Regions from separate parts of the Sporomusa rhizae genome, predicted to be linked through region 2. Evidence: riboswitches for the same ligand, from Rfam matches in the RefSeq annotation. Region 2 holds a riboswitch; each other region holds the start of a gene.

Region 1 (6,969 bases), 120 kb from region 2:
ATCCAATCACATCGCAGGAGGCTTCTTTTTATTATTATCAAAACATATAACTTGCGAAAGCCGGTGAATATAGTGACCTGTTGCCGCTGGCATTGTGCTTTCTTTCTAGCATTGGTTTTACTGCTGTTTTCATTGCCCTGGCTGGCTTTAGCTGCACCGGCCGGCGTCGAACCTTCCGGGACAAGTCCGGAAAATCCACCGCCTGCTGCAACTAGCGCGTCCCCTCAGGTGCCGGTGTCAGACAGTCAGCCCGAATTCTTAGACGCAGGTCCCCTGGTTATCAGGCTGAACTATTTAAAGGTCGAGCAGGCGAAGCCGTTGCTTAGTGCTTTGGTGCCTGAGGACAAGCTCAAAGCAGATCCGGTGCGGAATATCCTGGTGATCATGAGCAGCCCTGATGTCTATGAACAGGTTAAGTATTTACTGGCCCAGATTGATACCCCGCCGCAACAGGTGATGTTCGAAGTGCAGGTCGTCGAACTTAACCGTGATGATTTGTCAAATCTTGGCATTGACTGGGGCGCATCGACCAAGCTGCCGCAAGCCATTCCTAACGACGAACTGCAGTTTAGGATCGGTATCGGGAATAATTATGGCGTAAATCTTCAAGGCGTTATTAACCGCTTAGTTGAAAACAAGAAAGGCCGTTTGCTGGCAAGTCCGCGGATCGCGACCTTAGACGGGGTAACGGCAAAAATTCTAATCGGGGACAAGCTGGCTGTGGAAACTTCCCAGCCTACCACCGGCAGTGTACCCATCATCTCCGTAATATATGTCGATGTTGGCATTAAACTAGAGGTAACCCCTACGGTAAACAAAGATGGCTATATAACCACCCACATTCAGCCGGAAGTTAGTAATCAAACCAATACTACGAAAAATGGCAATCCGAATATCCGGACCCGCCAGGCTGATGCCACCCTGCGGGTTAAGAGTGGCTCGACCATTGTTTTAGGCGGCTTGATTCAGCGTCAGGAAACCAAAGATACCTTCAAAGTTCCCTTGCTTGGAAACCTGCCGCTAGTGGGAGGCATGTTTCACTCAACCCTTAAGCAAGTAACTGAGACCGAGCTGGTTATTATGCTGACTCCAAAGATAATAGATTAGATACTATTTAGGAGGAATAAATATCATGAGTAGAACATTACGGGTAATCGGTCTGGCCATGTTAGTATTATTTTTAAACACCCCTTTACTGCAGATCGGTTTTGCTGCAACGACGATTCCACCTGTTTCCGGCGTTATATTAATGCCGCCGCTGGTTCAGTTATATGGTCACGTCGCATTAATCAATTGTTATGCGAATTCCAATAGCTGCTATGCGGTAATTGAACTCCGTGACACCCCCGGAAAATCGATTGTGGTCCGAACGTCGGAACAAAGACTGCAAAGCCTGTTGGAAACTGGGTTGGCAACAGGAAATCTTATTTCCTTTGTCGGACAGGGAGTAATTATTCAGTCACCTCCCCGGGGTGGTACGTGGAATATGGAGGTCTACTCTATTGACGAAGTAACAGTATATAACAAAAAGTAGATAGTGATGAATAACATAGGTGATTTCGTTATTTATCCGGGGTGATAGCATGAAAAAAAGCATATGTCTTATAACTTTCCTACTTATAGGGCTATTGTGCGTACAGCCAATTTCGGCGGCAGATGATTTGCTGGTTGCTGAGCAGTGGGCGCCGGTTATCCGCAAAATGGATAATAAAGATAGCCTGACCGCCCAGACCAATATGTTTACAGCAGTCGATTATGATCACGACTGGCGGCTGAATAATAACTGGTACAATTTGATGTTTTATCCGCCGAAACCAGCCGTGTATTATTCGGTGGTGGAAAGTGACACCCATTATTTTCTTGGCTACTATCAATATTATCCCAGACATATGGGGAGGAGCCAACATGAACATGATCTGACCGGAGTGTTGCTTGCTGTAGGCAAAACGCCAGACGGCGCCGGGCGGCTGGAGATGCTGTTAACCTACAGTAATCACAACTGGCAGAAGCAAAATGGTGCTAAGGTTCGCTTGGAAGGCGGGCGGCCAGTACTCAAAATCAGCGCCGGAACGCATGAGATTGCGGTTGTGGGCAAACGCAAACGGTTTTTGCCGGGGGAAGCCCATATCGGCTATAGTCTGATTCCCTTAACCCAGTTATGGGAGCAGCGCCGTGAAATCGGTCAAGGACGGGTCTTTGCCGGCTGGGGGTATTTTGACAGCTATAATGCCGTCAAAGTGACTGCGCCATGGCTTTGGGATTATCATCACATCAACTGGCTGACTAATCCGGGCGAATTATTTCAGTATTTATCCGGAACCCCCATACGAGAATGCAACTATCTTATCAATCCTTACATAAAGTAGACTGAAAAAAATATAGCGGTACAGGTGCCCTACGGGGCTTAATAGGGAAGTCCGGTGAAAGACCGGCGCGGTCCCGCCACTGTAATGAGGAGCAACTCCAGGTGATGCCACTGGGATGGAAAGTCTTGGGAAGGTTTGGAGAAGCAATGATTCAGAGCCAGGAGAACTGCCTGTATAACAATCACCATTGACCTGCGAGTGATGGGTAGGGGATTATTTGAGCAGTCTGTTCGATCAGCTTTTATAGCTATGATAAATGGATTTCTCATATAGTCAACACCTGGCAACGAGGATGGTTGAATATATGGGAAATCCATTTTTTGTTTCGGTACAGGTGCCCTGTAGAGGGCTTAATAGGGAAGTCCGGTGAAAAACCGGCACGGTCCCGCCACTGTAACACGGAGTCAGTCCTGAGATGTCACTGGATAAGTAGTGTCAACTTATCTGGGAAGGCTGGGCTGATGATGAACTGGAGTCAGGAGAACTGCCTGTACGGACAATCTTCGCTTAACCTGCGAGCGACAGGGAGAAGATTCGGAATTTACTTATGAGAGGAGGGCAATAGAACACTCTGACTGAAACAGTCAGCCTATTTCAGTAATTCGGAGTTTCTAAGAAGCAAAGGGGAGAGAGCAAGCATTGAAACAACGTAAACTAACAAAGAATGCCTTGGCAATGAGTATCGCCTGTTCTTTGGCATTCAGCCTGACGCCTGATTTCGGCGGCGTTGCCTATGCCGCCGAGCCTGACAGCAAGCAGTCACAGGAAACAACGGAAACTGTGAAAGCAGACAGCAAACCGGCGCAGGAATATACTCTGGAGTCCGTAACCGTCGAAGCCAAGCGCCCGGACTGGGAATCCAAGCTGTCACCAGGCACCGTAACCATTATCCGGCCTGATGATTACAAAGGTGAGCAGAAAACGCTGCCGGAACTCCTGAAAGATGTGCCTGGCGTCCATGTCCGTTATGTATCCGGCAAGGGCCAGTATACCACCGTCAGCGTCCGGGGCAGTACGGCGGCCCAGGTGGGCGTATTCGTGGATGGCGTGCTCTCCAACCTGGGTGGCGATGCGGCTGTCGATATCTCGACAATCCCCATCCACAATGTCGAACGGATCGAAGTCTACCGAGGTTATATTCCGGCCCGCTTTGGCGGCACCTATATGGGTGGGGTTATAAACATCGTTACCAAGAAGCCGGACAAAGCCAACATCTCGGCCCAGGTCGGCAAAAGCTCCTGGGGCGGCACCATCGCCGGCCTGGAGATCACCCAGCCTTTAGGGAGCGGCAGCCTGATGATCGGCATTAACCGCGATGAGAGTGATGGGGATTTTCGATATGAGAATCCTTACTCTAAAGAAGTCTATGCAAGAGATATGCCGGGGTTGCAGGCGAATATGAATTTTTTTATTCGTACCGTCAATGATAATTTGGATCTTTATACGGGAATTAATCCCGGTTATTCTACGTTGGAGGAAGTTGATGCGGCATTCAATAACCCGGCTGTCTACAATCAGTATTTGTCCGCTATACGGGGCAACTGGTATTGGCTTAATTGGCATTCTAGCAAGCAGGAGATGCTTGACGATTATATCTTAAATAACCGGGCTTCGACACTGGCTGAAGCGGAACAGCTATATAACCAGGAGGCCAAAGCCCAACTGGATGATGTAAGAACTAGTTTACACAATCAGAGCGCAGGAACTCGAAAACTAATGTCCGAGCTTTCTAACGACAACACCCGCTGGCGGAAGAATAACGACTACAAAAACACTGACGCCATTATCAAATGGCAGGACGACCACTGGCTGGTCAAGGGCAGCTGGAAGAAAATTGACCGGGGAATGCCCCGAAGAGTAGATGGGGATCCAACATTAAGCACAATAGTGGATCTGCCAGACAAATTCGAGCGGAAGCGGCAGGAACTGACTACCAAGGAACTGATGGTAGGCCGGCGGGATATGAGCGGCAATCTGGAATGGGGCTGGCAGCTTAACTATCTTGACCAGGATAAGCGCTACCGCAATCCGGACTATCAGAAGTTTGGCAAAATTCCTGCAGTATTTGAAGAATGGAGCGCTTTCGACTCCCGGCGGCTGGGCGGAGCCATTGATGGCACCTATAAGGCCGGTGACAACCATCTGCTTGAGTTCCTGGCAAACTGGTCGAAAGAGAAAATGGATGTTAACGGCAGCCGGATGGACAAATATGACTTTGAACCCAGTCTTACCAATCGCGAGCGGTTTCGGACATATTATGAACATACGCTGTTCAATCTCCAATTGCAGGATACCATTACCCTCAACCAGGCGGCTGATCTCTGGCTGACTCCCAGTATTCGCTACAATTATTCCAAGGTCATGGGCAGGGCGCTGGGAAAATCCGACTTAAATAAATGGGTCGATCAGGAGGATTCCCAGGTCAATGACAAGGTCACCTGGCAAGTGGCACTGAAAAAGCAGGTGGACGAGCATCTGACCCTGCGCTCTACCTACGGCACCTACTACCGGCTGCTCAACCTGTACGAGATTGCCGGCGACGGCGCCGGCATTCTGCCCCGGCCTAATGCTTATAACGATCCCAAGTATGCCGGTCAAAGCATATTCCCGGTACCCGAGGAAGGGACCCAATGGGACTTGGCAGCCATCTGGGACGGCAGACTGCTGGGCGCCAATTCCTCCAAGGTCCAATTGACCTACTTTGGCCGCGATTCCAAGAATATGCTCCACCTCTACCGATTCGGCTATAATTTTTGGTCTTACACCAATGCGCGCAAGGGGCAGGCCAACGGTGTGGAATTACAGGCTGATTTCAACTGGGACAAATGGGATATGAGCCTGGCAGGCACCTATCTGCATACCAAGCAGCAGACCAAGTATAATGCGCCTAGCTCCTCAACCGGCGAGATTTATTTCAGCTATCCGCAGTTGTATACGCCGGAATGGGAAGGCTCGGCCCGGCTGACCTACCGCCCGGACAACCGGCTGGCTGTTTTCGGCGAAGTAAAATATATTGATGAGATGGTTACCGGTATAGGTGCATATGATAAGCCCTATGGGCAAACCTCCCTGACAACCGTCGGCCTGGGGGCCAAGTATAAAATCGACAAAGATTGCCAAATCATCGCTGGCGTCAACGACCTCTTTGACAAAGGGCCGGAGATGACTTTTAACAGTGGTAATAATTACTCCGGAAGTTGGCAGGCCCAAAACATGCTGCTCGAATATCCCCTGCAAGGCCGTACCTATTATGTAACACTGCAGTACAAGTATTAAAAGCAACCTGCGGCGGTAAAGGAGGTGATGCCCACACGGAAAGAGGCCAGTATGGCGGAAAGGAAGTGATGGCAGGCAATAGGCAGTTAATATCCCCGGATTTTTCAGGCCGGAAAAAAATTTAAAAAAGCGAGGTTATGAGTCATGAAGATGAAATTCGGTTTTCTCAAACGGGTCATCGCAACAACTCTGACATTGTCCGTGCTTGGCAGTACCGTTGTAATGGCGGCCCCGGAGAATTTATTCGGCTATACCGTTGTTAATTCCGCTTATTCAGAAGGTCTGGCTGGCGCTATTAGCGGTGAACGGACAGGTAACCCGACCGACTTTACATCCAGCACCAAGGTAACCCCTTTAAATAGCGACCCAGCGCTGTTCAACTTCTTCCAGGGCAATGAAAGCCGACTGGTGCTGCGCCAGTATAATGTGAGCAGTCCTGCAGATTTAAAATTTAATAAAATCATTGATCCGTTTGCTTCTTCCTGGACACCTTCTCTTGCTGAACAGAAATGGGACGGAGTACGCAACTTGCACGCGGTAGCCACCAAAGGCAATTTCCTGTATGCCACCGGCTATGATTTGGGAAAAATTTCAGTGGTGAATATGAGCAGTGGCTATACGCAAACAACCAGCTATCAGTTTCCGACCGCCTGGCCGAGCATTCCCACATCAGTCGTACCTGCTGGTGCTTCGGTCCATGGTGAAGGTTTAACGGTAGTCGGCAACAATTTGTATGCGCTGTTTACCGTTAATCCAAGTGGAGGCTATTCAGTGTACTCTGACAGCGTTGTCGTAAAATTCAATATACTAGCCAATGGAACTCTGTCTTATGTAAACTATATGACCGTCGGCAAGAACGCTTTTACCCTCGACCATTATAACAACAAGCTGTACATCTGCGCCCTGGGCGGCATGCAGAACGCCGGCAGCTCCAATGCCGATACCCTCCTGAATATCATTGACCTATCTAACTTCACCAAGGCTACCGTTACCAAGACGGCTTCCATGGGCGGCGATTTCCGCGACATTACCATCGTTGACGCCAACACTGCCTATGTATTCCTGGGCAACTATGATACAAATTTTGCCAATATGGTCGGCGGCGTGTACCGCACTAGCGTAGCCAACCTTACTTCCCCGTCGCTTTGGACTAAGGTTAGCGATGTGAATTCGGCCGGTTATCTTTGGGGCATCTATGCCGACAGCAACCGGTTCTGGTTTGTCAAGGGCAATCAGATTGACATCTATTCCGGTCTGCCTGCCAGCACCTCTGATAAAGCTACCAAAACTTTCACTCCGACCCAACTGGGCTACACCGGCGGCAACC
Region 2 (12,355 bases):
GGATAAGAAAAAACCTGTTCTACCAGAACAGAGCCGCCAAATATTTCGCTGATGGAGGCAAACTGCAAGGTTATGGCCGGAAGCATAATATTGCGAAGAGCATGATGCCTGATAATCGAAAACCTGCTTTTTCCCCGTGCTTTGGCAAATAGAATGTACTCTTCCTCCATGATGTCAATCATCTTTTCCCTGGTATGCAGCGTAATGTTGGCAACCCCGATTACGCTCAAAGTCAACGCAGGCAACAGCAAATGCTTTATACTGTCAAAAATGGATACCTCTGCTGCATTTACGCCGATAGGCACACTCAATCCGATGGGTAAAATTTGCAGCCAGACGGAAAAAATCATTAACAAAACAAGTGCCAGCCAAAAGGTTGGCGTACTGGCAATAAGTAATGAATAGCCCTTGATTACCTTATCGATCCATTGACCACGATATAAACCGGCAGCAATGCCAAATGTAAAGCCCAAAATACCTGAAAAAATCCACGCTGTGGCCATCAGTACCATGGAATTCATAAATTTGACACCAATGACGCTAGCCACAGGCTGCCGGTAAATCAGGGATGATCCCATATTTCCCCGGATAAAATCGGTAAACCAGTTCAAATATCTCTCCAATGGCGGTGTATTCAACCCAAAATAGGCTTCCAGCTTGGCCAAATTTTCCGCACTCATATTGGCCAAACCTACTTCTCCAATGTAGGCCCGAATCGGATCCACCGGCGATAATGAAACCAGAATGAAAGAAAGGATACTCACGGCAATTAACAGTGAAATCATTTTAACTATGCTTTTTCCGATGTATCGATAAATGCCGGAATATTTTCTTATGTTCATAAAGAATACCTCATTTTTAACAGAATAGGCCTATGGTACAGAGAAAATAATTTTCTCTGTACCATATAAAGAAAACACGGCTTGCGCCGAGCCTTTGGCGAAAGCGGAAGCCGATGTTGCCCTTATCCAGGCGAAAGTTATACTTTTCTACAGGAGAACAGTACAGATCTCTGCTATTTATACTGTTACTTCCAAGACCACTGGTGGACATTGTTCACAATTGTCCAGCCATAACCATGAGGATGAATCTTTTTGTCAATAACATTCAGATTTTCTTTAGCAAAATATACGTGTTTGACTTCTACCAGCCAGACCCAGGGTGAATCAGCCTGCGGTGTGACACCGGCAATACCGTCCCATTGCGCTTGTTTCCAATATTGATAAGACCCATCCACCGAGGTGGCGGCCAACGCTTCTTTAATGTGTTTATCCACCGTTTCATTGGAATAAGAAGCATAGTTCTTACCTGTATAATAATGGCTTCGGATGCCCGTAGGCGAGTGGGAACCGGCGCCAAATACATGCGGCGTGGCATAAGCCTGAGTAGCAATTTTATCCCAGCTTGAACCCACCGGATTTACTTTGATCCCGACTTGTTTTAACATTTCTTTTACCGCCATAGCAATACCTGTGCGGGCGGAATTGGAAGAAATATAGAGGAGGTCAAATTCTGCTTTTACCCCTTGCTTTTCATAGATGCCGTCCGCATTTAATTTCCAGCCGTCGGCTTCCATAATTGCTTTTGCTTTTGCCGGATCATATGCTACTTTCATGGCCTCATTTTCCCAAGGCTCATTCACGCAGTCACTATAGGCCACCGAACCATAGCCATTCAGCACATTCTTTACTAACGCTTCCCGGTCAACGGCACAGGCAATTGCCTGGCGAACGGCAAGATTTGCGGTAACATTATTACCGGCAGGATAGGTTTCTCCATTTTTCTTGGCAGGTGTGGTATTACCTGCAGGAATACAGGGGAGATTCAGACCGCGAATATCTTCAGTATTAAAAGAGAGGATATTATATCCTTTGATAGGGTTAACTGTATAAGAGGGCGCTGTGTAGGCCACATCGACCTGACCGCCTTTAGCTGCAGCATAGGAGGCATCCTCCGACATAAACACAACGGTAACTTTCTTAATCTTTGGCTGTTCGCCATAGTAATTGGGGTTAGCTTCCAGTATTACCTGCTGGCCTTTATCCCATTGTTTTAAGATATACCGGCCGGAACCAATCGGGTTTTTACCATAGGTCGCGGCATTATAGGCATGTTCGGGAACAATACCTACAACGGCGGCTGTATAGGCAAAAGCAGAATACGGAGTATTCAAATGAAAAACGGCGGTGGTGTCATCAATAGCTTCTACCGATTTTAACATGGACAAATCTGTCTCGGTCGCCTGCTTCATGGCATTATTATAGGTAAAAGCAACGTCTTTCGCGGTAAGGGGAACACTATCGGTAAATTTCACATCAGGACGAATTTTAAAAGTCCAAGTAAGCCCGTCCGGCGAAATAGTATATTCTTTTGCCAGATCATAGCCGATCGTAATATCATCTTTTGTAACCAACAAGGTGCTTTGGATCAGAGGATCATGGGTGTGCTCGCCGGCAGCCCAGCCCATAATAGGATCAAATCCAGCGGCAGGCTCTGATTCAACATCCATGGTAATAACAACACTGTCTTTGGCCGAAGTGCCCGTAGTAGCGCTTTTTCCACAGCCAACCAAGGTAAATACAAAAGTAACTATCAGGCACAGTGCTAAAAATTTCTTCTTCATGTTCTCCTCCTAAATGTGTTTTTCAATAATTGACATGCAAGAAAACTATTCTACAGAATAAAAAAAGTGGTATAAAACCCGGGACGTTTTTTGTCCCGAATGGTTTCATACCACATTCTTTTATTATATAGTTTTGGGGTTGTTTTACCTATTAATCATAATATGACTTCTTGTCATACCGGCAAATTTTCATAATCTGCCTGTCATAGTAAATTTTAGCAACACAATGTCCTTTTGTAAAGATATTTTTGTTACTTTTTTAACATAGTGCACTTTTCTCCGGTAATTCCCAGTAGTAAGACCTTCCAGGCTTGCAGATAATCCTCCAGACCGGTGCCTATAATTTCCGGTGCTTTAACCCCATATTTAGCGGCGGCAGCGGCAAGCAGCTCATTGCCGGCCTGCTGCACTTCCTTTCCAGACAACAGTTCCCATTGCATTTCATCCAGAAGATGTACATATAACGCCGCATATGTCACCAAAAAATTATCTCTGTCACTCTGATATAACGCATCCATAAATTTCGGCTTTATTACCGCTTTGTCAGTATTGGCGGCATAGGCCTGCCACAGTGTCTCCTCCTTGATTCCATACCGTTTAAAGCGACGAAGCATGCTGTGCTGCTGGTCTGGTGACAGTCCTGTCTGTTTATGTAAAGCCTCCTTGACTGCCGGCAATACCGCCCGGCCAATCAATTCCCCCAGTTTAGAATGCTTGCCCGCACTCTCAAAATACAGCGGTGACGCCGGATTGGCAATAACAATCGTCTGATCGGTGCCGGAACCGGTAGCCAAGCCTGTCGAATAATTGCTGCCGGCCATAAGCTCCTGCAAAGCAGCCGTTTTAGCCTCAGTGCAAGTGACCATAGCCCGGTTCAGAATACCTGGCGGCAAATCAGCATCAATAACCAGAATAATATTGATCGTGCCGGGCTTCTCTATTGAACTTTTATCAATAGGCTGAAAATAATCGGCCGGATCACCGACCCGGCCGCCGTTGACCTCAACCCCACCGGTAACAATAGCCGTAACTGTTAGATTTTCATAAGTTTGCGTATGGATCGCCACATTCTCCATGGAAGCCGCCGTTCCCATCCCGGCAGTTTTCGCCGGATCAAGCCCGATTTCCTCAGTGATAAGCTTCATATGCTCCTGGTAAATCGGAGCACGCATGATGCAGGCCATACCAGCTCCCGGATTGCAATCATTGTTAAATACAGCCGTCAAATCCTCCCGGTAGCCGCCATTGACAACAGCGGTGCTGCTGACTTTGCGCGGCTGCTCAAACGGAATAACAATACTTTTATAATACCGGTAAACAGAATCCCCTGTTGATAAGGTGCATAATTTCAAAGCTTGCTCCCTCCCTTGAATCCAAAGATTCAAAACTACCACCTTCTTTATAATGCCAAGATAGTAAATTCACTTGATACGGTATTCTGCTCTTTAAAATCCCAATCAAAAAGGAGTACGGCAGGCTCCCCTGCATATTCCAGCCGCATTTCCCCGCCGATAACCACCGCACTTTGCGCATGAGTAAAGTCCAGGCGTTCCTGCTTGCCGGTCTGATTACATACCCACAGCGCCCGGCCGCTGGCAGCCGAAGCCCTTTTCCAGGCGTTTTCCGGCGGTCCGCCACAGCCGTTTGGCGGCCAGGCCGCAGGAACAACGATAAGCTCTGCGCCCTTTTGGGCCAAGGCTACGGCGTTTTCTTGATACCAGGAATCGGCACAAATTAATATACCTGCCGTCTTTTCGCCGCATTTTACCGGCTCCAGGTGTTCTCCCTTAGCAGCCCAGCCTTCAGACACACCCGAATGCGCCTGTTTTTTCCGGTGACGGCCAAGGATATTGCCGTCAGGACCAAGCACCAGGCAGCTATTATAATACTTGCCTGTCACCGCGTCCTGCTCGGCACAGCACAGAAATACTGTTACCCGGCAATTGGCTGCCAGTCGTTGAAAAGGTTCAACCGCCGGAGATGGCTGCACCGGTATTACAACCGGTTTGTGCTCACGCTCACAGGCAAAAAAATACCCTTGTACGGCTGTCTCCGGCGTAACAATCCACTTGGCTCCCGCTTCTGCTGCCAGCCTTACGCCGTTGGTTAAAATCGCCAAATTTTTGCTTTCCGGTCCGCCGCTAACATCTACATGCAGTAACGCAACTCTCATACGCTTTTTTTCTCTCCTGTCCCTGATGTTGTTGGTACCATTCTATCGCTACCTGTTTTAACGCACATTCGGCGGCATAACTCTGACCGGGGCAGCCTGCCCCATACCACCGGGCAAAACACGCACCGCCACACAAGGAAAAAGAAGGACACTGCAGGCAGAACTTCATTTTTTCTTTAATCCCTGCCGCCACTTGTGCCTGTCTGGTTTTGTCCAGTCCTGTTTTTACATGTCCCAGATAAAAATCCGGATTGCCGGCCAGCGAAGCGCAGGCGTACAAATGGCCTTGCGCGTCAACGAACGCGGCCTCGCCGTTCATAGCATAACAATGAGAAAAACCCGCCATCTGCTTATTAGCCAGTCTATCCACCCGCTCAACCTGAGAAAACAACATTGGCTTACCGGTCTGCTTCGTCAAGCGTTCGGCCGTCTGAAAAGCCGCTTCTACTCCCTGCCACACAGCCTCTGATGAAGGCGCTGTCATCTCGCTGCCCCGTCCCTGGGCTCGTAACAGGTCAAAGCCAATCCGCCGGACATTTCCCAGGTAATAAGCCATTTCTACCAAGCCGCTCAGTTTACCGGCATTTTCATTGGTAACAACACAGGTTATCCCTGTAGCAATACCCTGCATTGCCAATTGACCCGCACCGTGTAAAATCTGGCGGCAGGTTCCCTGACCATCCGGCAGGCAGCGCTGCCTGTCATTGACATCAGGCCGCCCGTCAAGGCTAATCCCGATTCCTACCTGACCGGCTTTTAAGACGGCCGCCCTCTCTCTGGTCAGAAGTGAGGCGTTGGTCTGCAATTGCATAATTGCCGGCAAACCGGTTTCCCGCACATAGCGAATCACTTCCTGTATTACCGGAAAGTTTAACAGCGGTTCGCCGCCGCTAAACTGCAATACAAAGGCTTGTCCGTCCGTTGCGGCCATATCCACTGCAGCAATTGCAGTGGAAGTATCCATGATCTCTGCCGGATGTTCATGGGCATAACAATACTTACAGGCAAAATTGCACTGTCCGGTTAACCCTAATATCAACATTTTCAACATAACGCTTATTGATCACTCCGTTCTTCCAACTCACCGTCAATATCCAGATAGATTTGCTGCAATTCTTGCTTGGTCTGTTCGTCCGCGTTCCATAAGCCCCGCAGCTCGGCTTCTAAAAGTTTCTCGGCAATCCGCTGCAAAGCCCAGGGATTAACATCCTTCATCCACTCCCGCATATCCTGGTCTATGGCATATTTTTCGGCCAGCCCCTGGTACATCCAGTCTTCCATCACCGCACTGGTGGCATCCCATTCATAGCAATGCGCCACCACACTGGCCAAATCGGACGCGCCTTTGTAACCATGTTGCTTCATGCCTTCGATATATTTGGGATTCATCGTCTCGCCCCGAAACAAACGCTTAAACTCCTCTTCCAAGCTCCGCAGCTTAACCTGCTGCCGGTTAGAACTGTCACCTGAGTACGAACGCGGCGCTTCACCTTTTAGACTGCGTACAGCAGCAATCATGCCGCCATGATAGGAGTTAAAGTCATCCGAATTGAGCATATGTACTTCCCGGTTATCTTCATTTTTAACAGTAACATCCAGGCTTGCCAGCCGGCGGCTAAAGAGTTCCGGCACAAAAGTACCGCTAGTTTTAGCACCATAGGCATGTGCGCCCCAGCGTACATATACCTTGGCTAAGTCGTCAATTGTTTCCCAGTTTTTTTCTTCCAGCAAATGACTCACACCGGCTCCATAACTGCCTGGCGGGCAGCCGAACACCCGGTAGCAGGCCTGTTCCCAGGCAGCCAGTGCCTCTAGGCCCTGCTCTGTTAGCAGCGCCGAATCGGCCAGCACATGCTTATGGATATAATTAACCTCACTGCTTTCTTCCAGATTGGCTACCAGACTGACGGCTCTGTCCATCCATTTTACCGCCATCGGCATGGTGTCGCGGAATAGACCGCCAATACGGGCCGTTACGTCAATCCGCGGCCGCTTGAGTTCTGACAGTGGTATGACTTCGAGGTCAACTACCCGCCGGCTGCCCCGCTGCCATACCGGACGCACACCTAGCAAGTACAGGAATTCAGCAATACATTGGCCATGACTGCGCATATTAGAACCGCTCCAGAAAATCATGCCGATATTCTCCGGATAACGGCCCTCATCGGCAATATAACGCTCAATAACACTATCGCCTAATGTCTTGCCAAGTTCCCAGGCAGCCTCCGTCGGCAGGGTACGCGGGTCAACCCCGTAGAAATTACGGCCGGTCGGCAAAATATCAGCCGTACCGCTGGTCGGTGCGCCTGCCGGGCCAGGTTCAACAAACCTGTCTTCTAATGCGGCCAACAAATTGGTAATTTCCTGTTCCGTCTTAATTAAATTAGGAATAAGGATATTGCAGATGTCTCCTGCTATTCGCTTCAGTTGTGCCTTTATTTCTAAGCCGGCGCCTGCCGCCCATGGCAATTCGGCCATTAAATCAGCCTGTTCCGGCGTAAAATCATGGTCATACAGGAAGACAACGGCTTCCCGGCACTGCCTTCCGATTTCATCAATTAATGCGCCGCGGGTTTTGCTGCCGTCAGGCAGCAGTCTACCACTCTCATTAAGCAGTTCGTAATAATCATAACCATGCATGGCGGCTATTGTTTCTGTGAGGGATGGCGTTTCCCCGTTAGCCAAACGGGTTAAGGCCAGTATGTATTCTACCAGTGTATCGCCTTGCGGCGGACACCCGAGGACATGCAGTCCTACCCTGATTTGCATATTTTTGATATCGGTAATATAGCTGTGCAGGCGCTCAGCATAGTCGCCAAAGCTTTCGGCCTCTGTTTGCCCCATATCTTCCGCAAGATTAGCCTCAATAACCTTTTCTTTGATTAGGCCCACAACAACCTCAATGTTGTCCGACTGATTCTGCGCAAAATGACAATATTCATCAAGTAGTTTTTCCAGCTCGGACAGCTGGTCATAGGTTCCAGACTGGCTCATAGGCGGCGGCAAATGTCCGATCAGGCAGGCAGCTCCACGCCGCTTGGCCTGAATCCCCTCACCAACAATGGTAATAAGAAACGGATAGATATTAGGCAAATCGCCAATGGCCAAATCCGGGTAGCAGGTATTGGCTAAGCCTGCACCTTTACCCGGCAGCCACTCCAGCGTGCCATGGGTGCCAACATGCACAACAGCGTCAGCCTGCCAAATATCCCGAATCCAGTGATAATAGGCCAAATAATGATGGGTAGGGGCACAGTCCGGTGAATGATACAGCTTGCCGGGATCTTCACCAAAACCGCGCGGCGGCTGTACGGTAATAAAAATATTGCCGTTAAGCATGCCGGGAACTAATAAAATTCCGTCATAGTTGAATACATCACCAGGCGGCTCGCCCCAATCCTTAATAAGCTGCGCTTGTGTTCCCGGCTCCAGTAAGTCAAACCACCGCCGGTATTGTTCTCCCGTTACTTTGCCGGGTGCTTTTTCCACTGTTTCCTCTGACAAAAACCGGCGGTCATTCGTAGCTGCAGCCAGCAGACTATCCATAAATGTCCGGCTGTCGGATGGAATATGATCTACCTTGTAGCCCTCTTCAGCCATCCGTTCTAATAGCAGCCTGATACTTTCCGGGGAGTCCATGCCTTGTGCATTGCCAATATGGGAGTTAGTAGGCGGATAATTATGAAAAATAATGGCAATTTTTTTCTCGTTATTGGCTTTGCGACGTAAGGTAACCCACTTGGCAGCTTTCGCGGCCACCCTGTTAATTCGTTCCGGCAGTGTCTGATATTTTGTTGTACCATCCATCTGTTGTTCTTTTCCGGCGATGGGAACAGCGTGAATGACACCGTCAAATTCCGGCATGGAAATACTGCAGGAGATTTCCATAGGCGTTAATCCCTCAATGCTGTCCTGCCAGGCTTGCCGCGACCTGAGCAGCACATAAGCCTGCAATACCGGTACACCCAGATTTTGAAGAAATCCTTTATCAACAGGCTTACCTACCGTTAAAGAAAACTTAAAGGTATTAATTAATACATCGATACCAGGCACACCGTCGGTATAAAAGAAGGCATTCACCGTATCATCAACACCAGGGGCGCTAAGCTCGGCATTACGCGCCCAATGGCTAAAGGCGGCAATAACATTAAGCCCCTTAGCTTCGATAGCCTCAATTAGCTTGCTCTGATAGGTCAAATCTGACCATATCCATTCATCCCGGGGAAAGATAATACCAACCGTACCCTGGTGAGGTTTGCAAAACTGCTGCCGGTACTCTTTACCATCTGTAAAAATTTTGTCAGCCCCAGGATGGAAAATACCATTCCACAAGAGCGGACGCGGCAGCTCATACTCACAAGCCAGCCGGCAATATTGGTTATTGAGCCACAGCCAGAAATTGCGGTAATTGTCCATGCCGCTATATGACAAGTAGTTGCGCATAGTGCTTCTGTCTGCCGGAGTTACCCCGCCCATTGCATCTTCCGGGTGCATTTCCGTTGCCAGCATGACATGGGTAATTTCTTTGTTATGCAAAAATGCCACTACCTCTTTAAGAAAACGCGTATCACGTCCCATTCCCATCCAGGAAATGAGGACAATATCACTATCGGCTAGTTTCTTTTGCCACTCTATATCCCAGGCCAGGCCGTCATTCAAAAAAAAGACACTATCTTTATCAGCCAGTCTCCCCTCGTCAAGTAATTGGTTTCTGGCTTTCTCCATCATGACAAATTGACGGTCAATATTGGACATAAACACGATGCGTCCCATGATGTCACTCCTCTTCCCCAACGCCACTACTTTTTCTGCCTGTCTCTATATAACGCGTAACACTTGGAAAATATAGCTCTCGCTGCATGAGCAAATTAATTCTAAAAATACTGCGGATAGGCCGCCTTGGCTACATCCTGTACCCCTTTTACGATGTACTGGGAAGTGCAGGATAAGTGACTGTCAGGCACTCCAATCAACTTTTTGCTTTTGACGGCTTTTACCTGCTGCAAGGCCGGATCGTTCTGCACATCCTCGCCAAATTTTTTCATATCGGTTTTGCCGGTATAATCCCAGAGCGACAGCAAAATTATATCCGGGTTAATACTAACAATCTGCTCCTTGGTTAAAGCATCATTCCTGCCCAGCCCAGCCAGCGCCGCACCGTCATTTACCCCGGCGTAACGGCAAATATCTTCAAAGGTGCTGCCTTTACCGCCGCTGTCCCCCATTAGCGTATGGCGGATTACCACCTGCCGGTCGCTTTCAGGGATTTGCCGAACCTTCCCGGTAATTTGTGCCAACTCGTTATCCATATCGGCGACAAGACGGTTCCCCGCCTCACCTTCACCAACAACACCGGCAATTACCATAATCGACTGTTTAACTTCCTCAATCGTGCCAGGAGTTTTATAAACATAGACCGGAACACCGGCCTCCCTTACTGTTTGAATAAAAGCAGCCTGCTGCCAATCCGGAATAAGCACCAGATCCGGCTGCAGCGCAATAATACTTTCAACATTGGCCTGTATTTTTTTAGGAATAGTCTTAGCCCGCTCGGTAATATTGGATATGCCGCTGTCCTCTGCCAGATAAGTCAACGCCGCAATACGCTCTGGCGCTACCAAAGCCATAAGAATCTCATCCGTACTCACGGAGAGGGATACAATCTTTTGGGGTTTTTGCGGTAATTTCAGAACATAGCCGGTGCTGTCGACAATTTCATAACTGCCGGAACCACCAGTAAGCCCGCTTTGAGGCGGACTTACACTGTTTTTTCCGGCACAGCCTGTTAATACAAGCAGCAATCCTAAAACCCCACACAGTACACAGTGCCGAAATGATATTTTAGATAGGTTTACTAACGACATAGCTTCATCTCCATTTAATCATATCGAAGGAGCCGGTTATTTCTATTAAAAAGCAAGCGGTAGCCTGAACGACCTTATTTTTTCCGTTTCAAGAAGAATACACGCGCCAATAATCAGATTAACGCCATCTTTAACCCATAAGAAAAACCCCTCCTTGAATTTATTACGAAGGGGTTATTGAAAGCAAATTCAATTAAAAATCCCGGCAAAAATAGCCGGGAAGGAAGATTGCTTAAATAATCCCCTCCCCATCACTCGTGGGTTAAAAGCGGTGATTGTCAGATAGGCAGTTCTCCTGGCTTCAGATCATCACTTATCCAAACCTTCCCAAGATTTTCATCTCAGTGGTATTCCTTGGATTAGCTCCCTGTTACAGTGGCGGGACCGCGTCGGTGTTACACCTGACTTCCCTATTAAGCCCTTACGGGCACCTACCTCAAATTGTATTATGTCATCATTATATGAATATTTGACTTAAATGCTAGCATGTTATGAAAAATTTGTCAATCCGCTATAGTCTTTACTATTACTCACTCACAACCGCGGGATGGAGAAATGTATCAAATCATTCCTTGGATAAATTGCTGTAGATCAGTGAGTAATAGAATTTATCGGCTTGGCCCAGACGGTCACACACGGGAGGGTCTCAATCCTGCTAAACCCGTTCCGTTCTGTGTAATATTGAACAATATCTCTGATTCTTTCGTACTCTTCTCCTGCGGCGATCTGGAAAGGCTGCACGATAATCTCGGTAAAGCCTTCCTCTTTGAGCCGCTCTAACGCCTGTATTTCGTTATCGACCTGAATACCGTCGCATTCCGCCAGTTTTTCAATCAGGGTGCGGGAGGCAAAGGCCCGGCGTACTTCATAATTGGGAAAATCTGACCGGAGCTTATCCCCAACACTATCAGTAAGCAGTTGGCGGGCTTCCTGATAGGCTATTCCTAAACCCACCATTAGAAAGGCTTTTTTTGCTGCTTTCTTCACATTTGTACAACTCCTCTCAAGAGGGTTATATGTTATAAAAGAAATCCACCGAATTAAAAATCCCGGCTTAAATAGCCAGGCAGGGTAGATTGCTCCAATACTCCCCCATAGCTCGTAGATCAAGTATGATATATCATTTTATCAATATGTCTGATTTGAAATGTTTCATGTTATGAAAAAATTTCTTACTCTGCTATTCTTGGTAAGCTACTCACCTTGCCACAAAGTACTACAAAATAAAAATCCCCCTGAGCTAGACAGAGAGGGTTGCATTATTTCAGAAATCTTTCCAGAGTACTCGACGTAAAAAGAGACTTAGCTTCAGGCGGGGTTTTATCCCCTCTGAAGTTTAGCCAGCCTTATCAGGAACTTAGCTTCTCTTAACTCCCGCTTATAGCCTAAACCTGCAGACACAGGTGGAACAGGTAAAGACTTAGAGTCGTAGAGTAGCTTGGTCATCGGATAAATGGTCAGGTAGGTCAGATTGCTTCATAATCCCCTCCCCATCACTTGTGGGGTAGTATATTAAGTTTGAGCAGGATTGCTGACTCTTTTAATCCATTCAAACTAATACTCTTTCGTTATGCGCATTAGATAAATTACTGCATTGTAACCATTTCCAGGACTTTGCGGTTGTTTTTCCCGGTTCTTGGGGACGCGGGCCCTAAAACGGCTGTCTAATAAAAAACTCCCGAGAGTATCGGGAGA
Region 3 (12,355 bases), 1.3 Mb from region 2:
GGATCTTGCACTTCTCGTCCAAGCATTTGGTAACCACCGCAGATACCAATTATCGGCGTACCATTTTTTACTAATTTGATAATTTCCCGCTCATAACCGTTATTGCGAAGGTACAGCAAATCTTCGGTAGTATTCTTGCTGCCAGGTATAATAATCAGGTCGGGTTTGCCCAACGCCTCGCCTTGCCTTACATAGCGGACCGTAACATCGCTCTCATTTGCTAAGGCATCAAAATCAGTAAAATTAGATATTTTAGGTAGACGCAGAACGGCAATATCCAGATCGCCGGTTTTAGCTGTTTGCTGCTTATCTTCCAACGATACCGAATCCTCGTCATCAATTCCAAGCCGATCAAGATGCGGAACAACCCCTACTACGGGCTTGCCTGTTTTAGTTTCAAGAAACTCCAGCGCCGGTTTTAATAAATTAATATCACCCCGGAATTTGTTTATGATTATGCCTTTGACCAGATCGCGCTCATCGGGGTCAAGCAATTCCAGCGTCCCCACTACCGACGCCAAGGCTCCACCTCTATCAATATCGGCGATTAGAAGTACAGGAGCGCCAGCAAGCTTGGCGATCCGCATATTAACAATATCATTAGCTTTAAGATTAACCTCAGCCGGACTACCGGCTCCCTCAATTACGATAGAATCAAAATCCTTATGTAATTTTTCAAGACATTCAGTAACTACGCCAAGGGCGGTAAGACTATAGCCGGAATGATATTCTTTAGCAGACATGTTTCCTACCGGCTTACCCATTACAATTACTTGCGAACAGGAATTTCCTGTAGGTTTCAATAATACGGGATTCATTTCAACAGCAGGATCCAGGCCGGCAGCCTCAGCCTGAGCCACTTGCGCCCGTCCCATTTCTCCGCCTGTTTTTGTAACATAGGAATTAAGAGCCATGTTTTGGGCTTTAAACGGCGTTACCTTTAGTCCATCCTGTTTAAAAATCCGGCATAACGCCGTTGTTAAGATGCTTTTGCCAACATGGGAGCTTGTTCCCTGCAGCATAATTGCTTTAGCCATTAAGCTCACCCTCCTCCAGACTAATGGCTATTTTTTTTAGTTCAACAGCCAAGCCGCTTACAACTAAATATACTTCGTCTGCACATTTTGCTATCTTTTGATTAACAAGGCCTGCCACATCGCGGTATTCCCTGGCCAGGGCATTATCAGGCACAATACCTGTGCCAACTTCATTACTTACGAAAACTACATCGGCGTCGCCTTGCTTAGCGCTGGTCAACAATTTATCAATTGCTGCCACGATGGTCTGGTAACGACCTTCCCGGTCAGTTGGGGCATCTTCAGCTAATAAAAGATTGCTGGTATATAGTGTCAAACAATCAAATAAAACCGCCTCAGCACTTTGCACTGCCTGCGCCATCGCCACGTCAGCATGGTATGGTGCTTCAAACGTAACCCAATTAGCCGGCCGGCGGCTTTTGTGAAGCTGTACCCGTTCTTTCATTTCTTCATCATAAACTTGGGCAGTTGCGATATAGGCAACTTTTCGCCCGCCTTGTGCGACATATCGTTCGGCAAACATACTTTTGCCACTGCGTGCCCCGCCGGTAACCAAAACAATCTTCCCTGACATCTATTTTACCTCCTGCTAGCCAAGCTCCTATACCGAGCACACCGCTCAACAAACCGCTTGGCGGCTTGCCGATTACCTGCAAAATGCATATGCAGGTAAGAAGCCAGAATCTCATCTGAAGCATAACCGCCCTGGTATTTAGCCCCTGTCCGCATTTTTTTAAATTCAAACGCCCAAGGAAACTTCTCAGGCTCTATATCCGGTGTCATCCGGGAAAAATGAAATTCGTGCCCGCGCAAAACATCACCATTGCTGCATAAGACGTTATCGGTCAAAGCTGTTGCTTCCACATAACCCACAGTTTCAAGTTTAGCTTCCATCTTGGATACTGCTGGAATTATACCGGCCATGTCATGCGCCTGCCCGTTAAAGTCTACTATCTGCCGCGTTAAATACATCAGACCGCCGCACTCAGCATAAATCGGTATACCCGCTTTAGCTGCACTGAGTATACTATTGCGCATAGAAACATTTCCTGATAATTCTTTGACAAACATCTCGGGAAAGCCACCACCCAAGATAATACCATCGATATCCGGTAACTGTTTATCGTTAAGCGGACTAAATGGTACAAACTCTGCACCAAACTCAGTCAACACCTCAAGACTTGAGGGATAATAAAAAGTAAACACGTCATCCTGGGCTACGCCAATGCGAATGGTTGCCGGATTGACCCTATCCTGAGCTGCCAAACTCCGGCCAGGCAACGAACCTGCTGTTTTAGCTAAATCCAGCAAATTATCCAAGGCTACCTGTTCAGCCATTTGGCGTCCCATTTCAATGACAGTATTTGCCGCATCGTGCTCGGTGACGGGCGTCAAACCTAAATGCCGTTCAGGCATCATAAGCCCGTTATTACGAAAAACTGCCCCAATAACCGGAATACCTACTTTTGCAAGAGCCTCACACACCATTAATTTATGACTTTCCGAGCCAAGCCGGTTAATAATGACGCCAGCTAGATTAACATCCGGATCGTACATTTTGAAGCCTAAAGCAATAGCCGCAGCACTTTCGCCCATAGATTTTGCGTCAATAATCAGCACAACCGGAGCTTTAAGCATCTTGGCCACTGCAGCCGTACTGCTGACGCCCGAACGCCCGCCATCATATAGGCCCATAACGCCTTCAATAATGGCGATATCATTCCCGGCCGCCGTACTGGTAAATATTTCGGTAATTGTTTCAGGCGGCACCAGCCAGGTATCAAGGTTATGAGCGTTTTTGCCACTGGCTAACCGGTGAAAGCCTGGGTCAATATAATCAGGACCAACTTTATAGGATTGAACATTTAAGCCACGTGCAGTTAATGCTGACAGTATACCTGTTACGATGGTTGTTTTGCCAACACCGCTATGTACCCCTGCAATGACAATCCGTGGAATATTCGACTGCCCCATAGCTATCCTCCTAGTATCGGTCTCGCGTTAGCCATAAAAGCCTGATAATTACTTGCGCGGCCGTGTTGTTAAATCAGTGAGTCCTGGTTAGCGGCCAAGCATATACATGACTGCATTAACTGAAGCTGCAGCAATTGGGCTGCCGCCCTTGTTCCCCAGTACGGTAATAAAAGGAACAGGCGAAGTAGTATTGAGCAGTTCTTTGGATTCTGCTGCGCCAACAAAGCCTACCGGTACACCAACTATAAGCGCGGGTTTGATACCGTCTTCTTTAATCATTTTTAGCACTTCAAATAAAGCGGTAGGAGCATTACCTATCGCTACAATGGAACCATTAAGTTTAGTGCCAAACTTGCGCATAGCTGCCATTGAGCGGGTTATTCCCGCCGCTTTAGCTTCTTTTGCCACCGTCTCATCTGCTACCAAACAATAAGCTTGACCGCCAAGTTCAGCCAAACGGCGTTTATTAATGCCGGTACGAACCATCTCGACATCACAAAAAATATTGCAACCAGCTTTAAGTGCGGCAAGGCCTGAGGCAATGGCATCAGGATGAATTCTAATAATATTGGCATAGTCCGGATCACCGGCAGCATGGATAATCCGCGAATAAACCTTGACGGCTTGTTCATCTAAATTAAAACCAGCCAAATACGGCGCAATAATCTCCATGCTGCGCGTCTCAATGGCCATGGGATCTTTTATGTACTCCATTGTATTGCCTCCCTGAAGTTCGCTTATCTTACGTCAAACACCTTACAAATTACCTCTTCGGGTGTCTTACACAAATTTTTATAATTCATAGCTGGTCTGCCAATTACAATAAGCGGCAGCCCTAATTCCATAGCCGCCGATATTTTAGTATCAGCTCCACCGACTGTGCCACTGTTTTTGGTTATAACAACCTGAGTACCGTATTCCTTAAATAACGCCACATTAAGTTCGTGGGAGAACGGTCCTTTAATGGCCACAATATCACCAGGATTAAAACCCAGACCGATACATTCTGTTATAACATCAGCCTGCGGCAATACGCGGGCAACTAACCGGCAATCGGCTAATTGTGGTTCATTTTTAAATATCTTAAGCGTGCGGCTTCCTGTTGTCAAAAAAACGACCTTCCCCATGCGGGCAGCAAGCCGGGCCGCTTCACTGGCGTCACTAACCATATATAACTGCTCATAATCAGGCAATCCCACTTCCGCCCGTTCATAGCGGATATACGGAATGCCACTATTCTCACAAGCTGCCATAGCATTCGCCGATACATTAACAGCATAAGGATGACTAGCATCTACCACAGTTTTAATCCCGTTTGCTGTTATTAGTTCCTTCATTCCCTCGGCTGCAAGCTGTCCGATGTGAACGCTAATACCTGGTACCTCAGCTAAACTTCTCCCGTACTCGCTAATTACTGATACCATAACCTGAAAACCGGTTTTAGCTAACCTCACAGCTAATTCCCGGCCATCGAGCGTCCCGGCCAGCACTAAAATCATAGCCTGTAGCCTCGCGGTGTTACCATTTTTCCGTCGGCAATATAGGTCTGACTGTTGCCGATAATAACTAGTGAGAACATATCAATATGTTCTTTAGTAAATCTATCCAAAGTTGATAAGGTCATATTTTCTTTACTCCGGGTAGCATGATGGACGATACCGACAGGAGTATCCGAACTGCGGTGTCTCAATGTAATTTCGCGTACCGTTTCAATCTGGCTCGTCCGCCTAGTGCTTTTAGGATTATAGATAGCTATAACAAAATCGCCCGCAGCAGCCATTTCAACTCTCTTTTCGATTACTTCCCAAGGGGTCAGTAAGTCGCTTAAACTAATAACGGCAAAATCATGCATCAGTGGAGCGCCTAAGATAGAAGCGGCCGCACCTACAGCGCTGATTCCTGGAATAACACAAACTTCAGGCTGAACAGCTGCCGGATACTTACCAACAAGTTCAAGCACTAAACCGGCCATGCCATATACACCAGGATCGCCGCTGGAAATAACAGCAACCTGTTTTCCAGTCATAGCCTGCTCTACGGCAGCTTGGCATCGATCAACTTCTTGCATCATGCCGGTCCCAATAGTGACTTTGCCTGCCAGTAAGTCTTGTATCAAATCCAAATAGGTATCATAGCCAACAATTATCTCGGCACTCTCAATTGCCTGCCGAGCCCGCGGCGTCATGTCATTTACACTTCCCGGTCCTATTCCCACCACCGATATTTTACCGGCGTGATAGCTACAGTCACCTTGGGATACTTGGTTTTGGGCAACATCAGTTGGCTGTTCTGCCCCGCTAAAATTGCTGCTGGTTCGCATACATTCCCCACTCCTATCTTTTCATTTACAAAATCCGATAATGATAATTTTTGCTGGTCGATACATTTTTTGAGCTGTTCATTACTAAAAAATTCAATAGGTACATCTAATTGCTGGGCCGCAGCTAGTAACCCTATTTCGTCTTCTTTTAGAACAGTACTACCGATTACGGCTACACTTTTAAAACTTCTTCCAATCTGTGAGCAGGCCTCACTAATTGCGGAAAGAATTTCCGCGCTGGTAGTACCACGGCGGCACCCTAGGCCAATAGCCAAACTTCCTGGCCGTAAATATAGATGCGGTTTGGAAATAGGAAGTTCCTTGTCAGAGATTACCACCGCAGCATCATACTTATCTGTATCAGTAAGTTTACAAGCATCAATTAATCTGATATTTTGTTTGGCTGCTAAATCGCTATAGTGTTCATGTTCAGCCAGTTCTGTATCGACAAAGAATAACACTCTATCGCCATTAACAATAGCTGAATTTACTGTTTTTAGTGAGCTAAATGGCTCTATGGCTAAGTTTAGCCGGACGGCCAAAACGTCCGCAGCAGGCAATTGAGCGACGTCGGTAGCTGTAGTAATAACAGGAACAGCACCAGCGGCCTTTCCTACAAGCTTGGTTAAATCATTGGCACCGCCAATATGACCGGCCAACAGACTAATGGCAAAATTACCACCATCATCCATAGCCACAACTGCCGGATCCAATCGCTTATCCCTGATATAGGGAGCAATAACCCTGACTACAATCCCCGTAGCCATAATAAAAATAAATCCATCATATTCCGGGAAAATTTTCTTTATTAAATCTCGCAAAGAGTCAAATACCTGATGAGAAGTAAAAGGGTTACGCTCAATTTTTGCATAAACATCTACATTTGGTCCCAATAGCGGCTTTATCTGTTCAGCCAGTTCGGCCCCTTTTCGAGTAACAGAAATAAGTGCTAAATTCACAACTTACTTATCCTCCTGAGCCTGTCTGAACATATGTCCAAATTCCGGAGCATATAAACGTGACAAAGCATAATCGGTATGTAAGACTTTACCTACAACGATCATAGCTGTCCGGTCAATATTGTTTTCCCTGGCAATTTTAGCAATTGTGGCCAAGGTAGCACGGAAGATTTTTTCATCAGGCCAGGATGCTTTTTGGACAATAGCAACAGGCGTATCATAGGAATATCCCCCATCCGCCAATTCTTTAACAACATTGTCAAGCATGTGAACGCTTAAGAAAATGCACATCGTTGCCTCATGGCTTGCTAACTTAACCAACTTTTCTTTTTCTGGGACGGGTGTGCGTCCTTCCAGACGAGTAATGATTACAGTTTGGGACACATCCGGCAAGGTGTACTCTTGCTTTAGAGCTGCAGCTGTAGCCAAGAAGGAGCTAACCCCAGGAATAACTTCAAAGTTAATCTCTTTTAGAGCCAGTGCATCCATTTGTTCTTGAATAGCGCCATAAATACTGGGATCGCCTGTGTGCAGCCTAACTACAAGCTTATTATCCTGAACTCCACTGACCATAACGCTAATAACTTCATCGAGCGTCATCGAGGCACTATTATAAATAGCAGCGCCATTTTTAGCCAGCGATAATAGTGCGGGATTTACCAAGGAACCAGCATAGATAATAATATCAGCCTGACCTAAAAGACGTTGGCCTTTCACGGTTATTAGTTCGGGATCGCCGGGGCCGGCTCCTACGAAGAATACATTCATTGTTATTTCTCCCTTCTTTTCGGTAGTACTTTAAAACCAATCTAACTTTTTTTTATCCCGTAACTAACCCGCTCTAAGGCTCCCGGCTTTTATAAGTGGGAGCTAAGAGCGACTACGTCCCTGGATAAGGGCGGCTAACCTTCAGATTGAGTTCCCCCACCTGAAGCTAAGTCTACTTTATTACACTCGATAATATAAATCGGATTTAGCGCCTTGAACATATTAGAGGAGCCTACCGGCTGAACCCGTGTAACCTGTACACAGCATGCATCAACACTATAGTCGGCTTTCCGACGCATAAGCGCAAGTGCAATTGATAGAGTCTCTACCGTAACAGCCGTTATAATAAGCCGACCACCTGGTTTAAGCAATTGATCTGCACTGGCAAGAATATCAGGTAGCCTGCCACCGCTTCCCCCAATCAAAACAACGTCGGCCGCTGGTAATCCAGTCATCATTTCCGGTGCAGGTCCCAGTATCGCCTCAACATTAGGAACGCTAAATTTAGCAGCATTTGCCTTGATTAACTCAACACCCTCAGGTTCACGCTCAATTGCAATTATTTTACCTTGCCGGGCTAATAACGCAGCCTCTATCGACAAGGAACCGGTTCCTGCCCCAATATCAATGACTGTATCGTGTGGAGTAATTCTAGCCTTTGCCAAAGTTAGTATCCTAATCTCCTGTTTGGTCATAGGTATGTCGCCTCTGATAAACTCACTGTCCGGAATACCTAATCCATAACTCATACCTTCACCACCATTACGCAATGCTCAAAACCAGGAGTTTCAGTCGCTTCAACTAAGGTCATTTCAGCAACAAGCTCATTATCATAGGATAAGTTTGTGCACAACCAGACAATAGCATTTTCAGGCCAACTATGCGTTAGTAAAATACGAGCAATAGTTGCCGGATTATGCTGTGTATCGGTTAAGATTCCCAACTTATGATGGGGTGGCTGGAAGTTAAGCATCTTATCATCCGCTTTCCTTCCATGCATGCTAATTAGATTCGCATCTTGCCAAACATCAGCTAACCGGGCAAACGCCAGCTGCGCCGAACTAATACCCGGAATAACACTAATTTGTTTAGCTGCAAATTTATTTCTGATTGCCGCCAACATACTGTAAAATCCAGGATCTCCCGACACCATAACTACAACATCCTGGCTAATAAGCTGTCCTTCAACAAAATCTAGTACGCCCATAATATCTTTGTCAATGACTTTCGTAACCTGGCCTGGGTTAGAAAAAGTATCGAGCGCCCGCTTGCTGCCAACAACAACCTTAGCAGCCGCAATTGTTCTGCTAGCTATTGGCAACACATAGTCAGGCGATCCCGGTCCAATACCAACAACTACTATTTTATGTCTAGCTTCCATCCTAAATGGCCTCCAATTTCCCGGGCGGTCTGGTCAAGCCCCAGTATGTCACCTTTTAAAGTCACAATGACTGTTCCCACAGTCAAATCACCAAAAACATAACGCATAGCACGCGCGCTGGCTCGTTCGGCCAATATTTGATATACACCCGTCATGTTATAACGGTCAATAATTGGCATGGCAGCTTCGGTAGTAGTTACCGCCAGAACCTCCTTAACAGCCTCCTGCGGGGCTCCGTTCGCCGCTAAATAGGCCGCTATCGTTTCTAAGCGGGCGTCCGCCATGCGATTATGAGTATGAAATATACCTGACGATACTTTGACTATCTTGCCGAGATGGCCGAACAGCAGCACCCGGCGCATGCCATACTTCACAGCATTTTCCAGCATATGCCCAATGAAATTACTTGTCTGCACAACGGCAGCAGCCGGTATTCCATAGCGATTGATCGCAATATCCTGACCAATCTTGCCAGGCGCAAATACGATATCATTATATCCTAATGCCTGGACAACACTAATTTGTGGTACAAGTGAATCTTTAAAAGCCTCTTCCGACATTGGCTCAACAATGCCGGTTGTACCAATAATTGACAGGCCACCAACAATACCCAATATGGGGTTTAGGGTTCGAGCGGCCAATTTTTCACCTTCGGGAATAGAAACAGTAACGACAGCACCTTTACCTTCGGGTAAACATTCGGCGACTGCCCGCGTAATCATAGCTCTCGGTCCCGGATTTATTGCCGGTTCACCAACAGCGACAGCCAACCCTGGTTTGGTTACTGTCCCTACACCCTGGCCAGCTTTGATAATAATTTCCGGCTTATCGGTAAGGACTACCTTCGATTCGATCCTGACGCCATTGGTAATATCGGGATCATCCCCAGAATCTTTTATTACTGTACCACAGCCACCACCAGTAATTATTTTGGTTTCAACAATAGGCACTGTCAGCGTAACGCCCTGCGGCGAAATTACCTCGACAATACTTATATGCTGACCTTGCCAAGCCAAAATTGCTGCCTTAGCAGCTGCTGCAGCACAAGTTCCAGTAGTTATTCCTTTACGCATTGGTTTATCTTTATCATCCAATAGAAAAACCCCCTTGTGCAGGGGGTATAACACCAAACAACAAAATAATTTATTTGCCTGATTATTGTACCCATACCTGCCTATCTTCCGTAGGTCCTAGCGGCATGTGTTAGAACAGGCAGGTCTCCTGACTTTGGCTCATCACATACCTAACCTTCCCAGTTTCCCAGTGGCATCTAAGGTAGCATCCCCATTACAGTGGCGGGACCGCGCCGGTTTTACACCGGACTTCCCTTTTTAAGCATGAAAGCACCCATTCCCTTACACTTATCCAATTATGATAGCTTACATAATTCCATGCGCATATTACATTTTCCTGCAAGCTAGCCAAGAATTATCAACTTTTTCTTACGTATAAATATTTTAGACAACTTTCACCTATAAAATTCAAATAAATGTCATCAGAAGACTTGGTTATCCAAAGTTTTTAGGATAAAGAGATTCAAAACATAAAGGAGATCCTGCGTGGGATCTCCTTTACTTTTGGTTTATTTTTCAGCTTTACCCAAAGCAAAGCCAGTCTCAAGCGCCTTCTTATTTAGTTCCTCAGTACCTTTTGGAACTCTGGCTAACACGGCCTTTGTTAGGCAATCCAGCTCTACTATACCGGTAAATCCGGCCAAAGCGCCAAGAGCAACAATATTAGCAACCATTACATTTCCCAATTCATTGCGGGCAATATGAGTGATTGGCAAAGCTAATATTTTAGCATTTACTTCAGGAGCAGTCTTAACTAGTGTGGTATCGATAATCAGCTTGCCGCCCTCTTTTAGAAGACTAATATATTTATTGCATGCCTCCTGACTCATAGCCAATAGAATATCTGCCGCTGTTGCTTTAGGATAATCAATTTCGCCGTCACTTATAATAACTTCAGATTTACTGGCGCCGCCGCGGGCTTCCGGGCCATAAGATTGGGTCTGAATGGTCTGTTTTCCGTCAACAATTGCAGCCTCTGCCAAAATAATGCCTGCGAGAATAAGGCCTTGACCGCCGGTACCACTTAAACTAATCTGCCACATTATTTATTCCCCCTTTTAGCCTGAACATGGGCAATAAGCTTGTCATATTCGGCTGTAAATTCAGGGGCTTCTGACCGGTGAAGTTCTCCAATTAAGAATTTATCCTTAAGCTGTTCCGGTGATAGTTTGGCAGCAGCCTGTACAGGCATAGCATGTTCCTTTTGCCATTCCAGCATTTTAGCGGCCGATCCCATCTTATTTTTGCGTCCATACGAAACAGGACATTGAGTTATAGCATCAATAACGGAAAAGCCTTTATTTTCAATACCCTTAACAACAAGATCAGTTAACATATTGGCATGATACGCTGTAGCTCTGGCCACATAGGTAGCACCAGACGCAATTGCCAAAGCTCCAATATCAAAGGCTCGTTCAATGTGTCCATAAGGCGCCGTAGTTGAGCGGCTTGCTAAAGGAGTAAGCGGTGATGACTGACCTCCGGTCATACCATATATATTATTATTAAAAATAATCGTAGTTAAATCGATATTCCGTCGAGCGGCATGGATAAAGTGGTTACCCCCAATCGCGGTAGCATCTCCATCACCAGTAATAACCAACACATTTAACTCAGGATTTGCCAGTTTTATACCCGTAGCAAAAGTAAGGGCCCGGCCATGCGCGGTATGCACGGTATTAAAATTCATATATCCCGATGCCCGTGAGGAACAGCCAATGCCTGAAACAATTACAGTTTTATCTTGTTTAAGATTTAACTTGTCAATAGCGCGAATAATAGACGCTAAAATAATACCATTGCCGCAGCCTGGACACCAGATATGTGGAAAGGCTGATGGACGCAAATACTTTTCGATGTTTGCCATTATCTAGCACCTCCAGCCGCTGTAACAATTGGTTCCAAAATTTCTTCAGGCTTAAACAGCTCACCATCGACCCGGGTAACAGATACTACTTTATCACGTTCGACATAGCGTTCAATCTCGCCAACTAATTGTCCGTAGTTCATTTCCGGTACTATGACTTTTTTAGCCTTTGCTGCCGCACGTTGCACAACATGACCCGGAAATGGCCAAATTGTTATCAACTTCAATAAACCAGCTTTAATGCCTTGCGCTCTGGCCGCCTTAACCGCAGCAATTGCCGCTCTGGCCGAACCACCGTAAGAAATAACCAATACTTCAGCATCATCAAGATAATGCTCGGTATAAAGAGTTATTTCGTCTTTTGCATTATCAATTTTTGTGTGCAGTCGTTCAACCAGTTCTGCTGTAAGAACATTAGACTGAGTAGGCTGACCTTGATAATTATGTACTAGCCCTGTTACATGATAATAATAACCGGAACCAAACGAAGCCATTTGCGGAACACCGTCAGCATCCGGTTTGTAAGCTTGGTATTCGCTTGGAGATCCAGAAGGCTGTTTGCGATTTATAATTTCAATGGATTCCTGTTCAGGTAACTCCACTCGCTCACGCATATGACCAATAACTTCATCAAGAAGCAATATTACAGGTGTCCGAAACTTCTCAGAAAAGTTTACGGCTTTGACTGCAACATCGTAGCATTCCCGTACAGAGGCCGGCGACAAAGCAATAACTCCGCGGTCACCATGGCTGCCCCAGCGTGCTTGCATAACATCACCTTGCGCAGGAGATGTAGGTAAGCCTGTACTTGGCCCCATACGCTGCACATTAACAATTACAACCGGAATTTCTGCAATCGAAGCATAACCGATTAGTTCTTGTTTCAAAGAAAATCCTGGGCCGCTAGTAGCCGTCAACGCCTTAACTCCGGTTAAAGCGGCACCACAAACAGCTCCCATACTGGCAATTTCATCTT

The links. Region 2 has a riboswitch for cobalamin ahead of SRRS_RS05235 (ABC transporter substrate-binding protein). Riboswitches for the same ligand answer to the same signal wherever they lie in the genome.
Region 1: it holds a riboswitch for cobalamin, as region 2 does, so the genes downstream of both, SRRS_RS05600 (TonB-dependent receptor) here and SRRS_RS05235 (ABC transporter substrate-binding protein) in region 2, are expected to answer to the same signal.
Region 3: it holds a riboswitch for cobalamin, as region 2 does, so the genes downstream of both, cbiD (cobalt-precorrin-5B (C(1))-methyltransferase CbiD) here and SRRS_RS05235 (ABC transporter substrate-binding protein) in region 2, are expected to answer to the same signal.

The regions. Positions count from the first base shown of each region.
Region 1 is NZ_CP156925.1:1,265,229-1,272,197, forward strand. Features, by position in the region: gene SRRS_RS05585 (type II secretion system protein GspD) at 73-1,107, shown strand; gene SRRS_RS05590 (hypothetical protein) at 1,133-1,534, shown strand; gene SRRS_RS05595 (hypothetical protein) at 1,584-2,366, shown strand; cobalamin riboswitch at 2,372-2,555, shown strand; cobalamin riboswitch at 2,682-2,873, shown strand; gene SRRS_RS05600 (TonB-dependent receptor) at 3,042-5,642, shown strand; gene SRRS_RS05605 (hypothetical protein) at 5,787-6,969, shown strand, end outside.
Region 2 is NZ_CP156925.1:1,146,034-1,158,388, reverse strand. Features, by position in the region: gene SRRS_RS05265 (ABC transporter permease) at 1-842, opposite strand, end outside; gene SRRS_RS05260 (ABC transporter substrate-binding protein) at 1,028-2,623, opposite strand; gene SRRS_RS05255 (adenosylcobinamide amidohydrolase) at 2,875-3,975, opposite strand; gene SRRS_RS05250 (carbon-nitrogen hydrolase family protein) at 4,023-4,796, opposite strand; gene SRRS_RS05245 (radical SAM protein) at 4,765-5,847, opposite strand; gene cobN (cobaltochelatase subunit CobN) at 5,853-9,569, opposite strand; gene SRRS_RS05235 (ABC transporter substrate-binding protein) at 9,671-10,660, opposite strand; cobalamin riboswitch at 10,928-11,110, opposite strand; gene SRRS_RS05230 (sirohydrochlorin cobaltochelatase) at 11,252-11,647, opposite strand.
Region 3 is NZ_CP156925.1:2,411,643-2,423,997, reverse strand. Features, by position in the region: gene SRRS_RS11130 (cobyric acid synthase) at 1-1,037, opposite strand, end outside; gene cobU (bifunctional adenosylcobinamide kinase/adenosylcobinamide-phosphate guanylyltransferase) at 1,030-1,611, opposite strand; gene SRRS_RS11120 (cobyrinate a,c-diamide synthase) at 1,617-3,011, opposite strand; gene SRRS_RS11115 (precorrin-8X methylmutase) at 3,099-3,725, opposite strand; gene cobK (precorrin-6A reductase) at 3,749-4,510, opposite strand; gene cobJ (precorrin-3B C(17)-methyltransferase) at 4,507-5,196, opposite strand; gene SRRS_RS11100 (cobalt-precorrin 5A hydrolase) at 5,217-6,290, opposite strand; gene cobM (precorrin-4 C(11)-methyltransferase) at 6,294-7,058, opposite strand; gene cbiT (precorrin-6Y C5,15-methyltransferase (decarboxylating) subunit CbiT) at 7,193-7,807, opposite strand; gene cbiE (precorrin-6y C5,15-methyltransferase (decarboxylating) subunit CbiE) at 7,804-8,439, opposite strand; gene cbiD (cobalt-precorrin-5B (C(1))-methyltransferase CbiD) at 8,418-9,512, opposite strand; cobalamin riboswitch at 9,633-9,805, opposite strand; gene SRRS_RS11075 (2-oxoacid:acceptor oxidoreductase family protein) at 10,022-10,555, opposite strand; gene SRRS_RS11070 (2-oxoacid:ferredoxin oxidoreductase subunit beta) at 10,555-11,379, opposite strand; gene SRRS_RS11065 (2-oxoacid:acceptor oxidoreductase subunit alpha) at 11,379-12,355, opposite strand, start outside.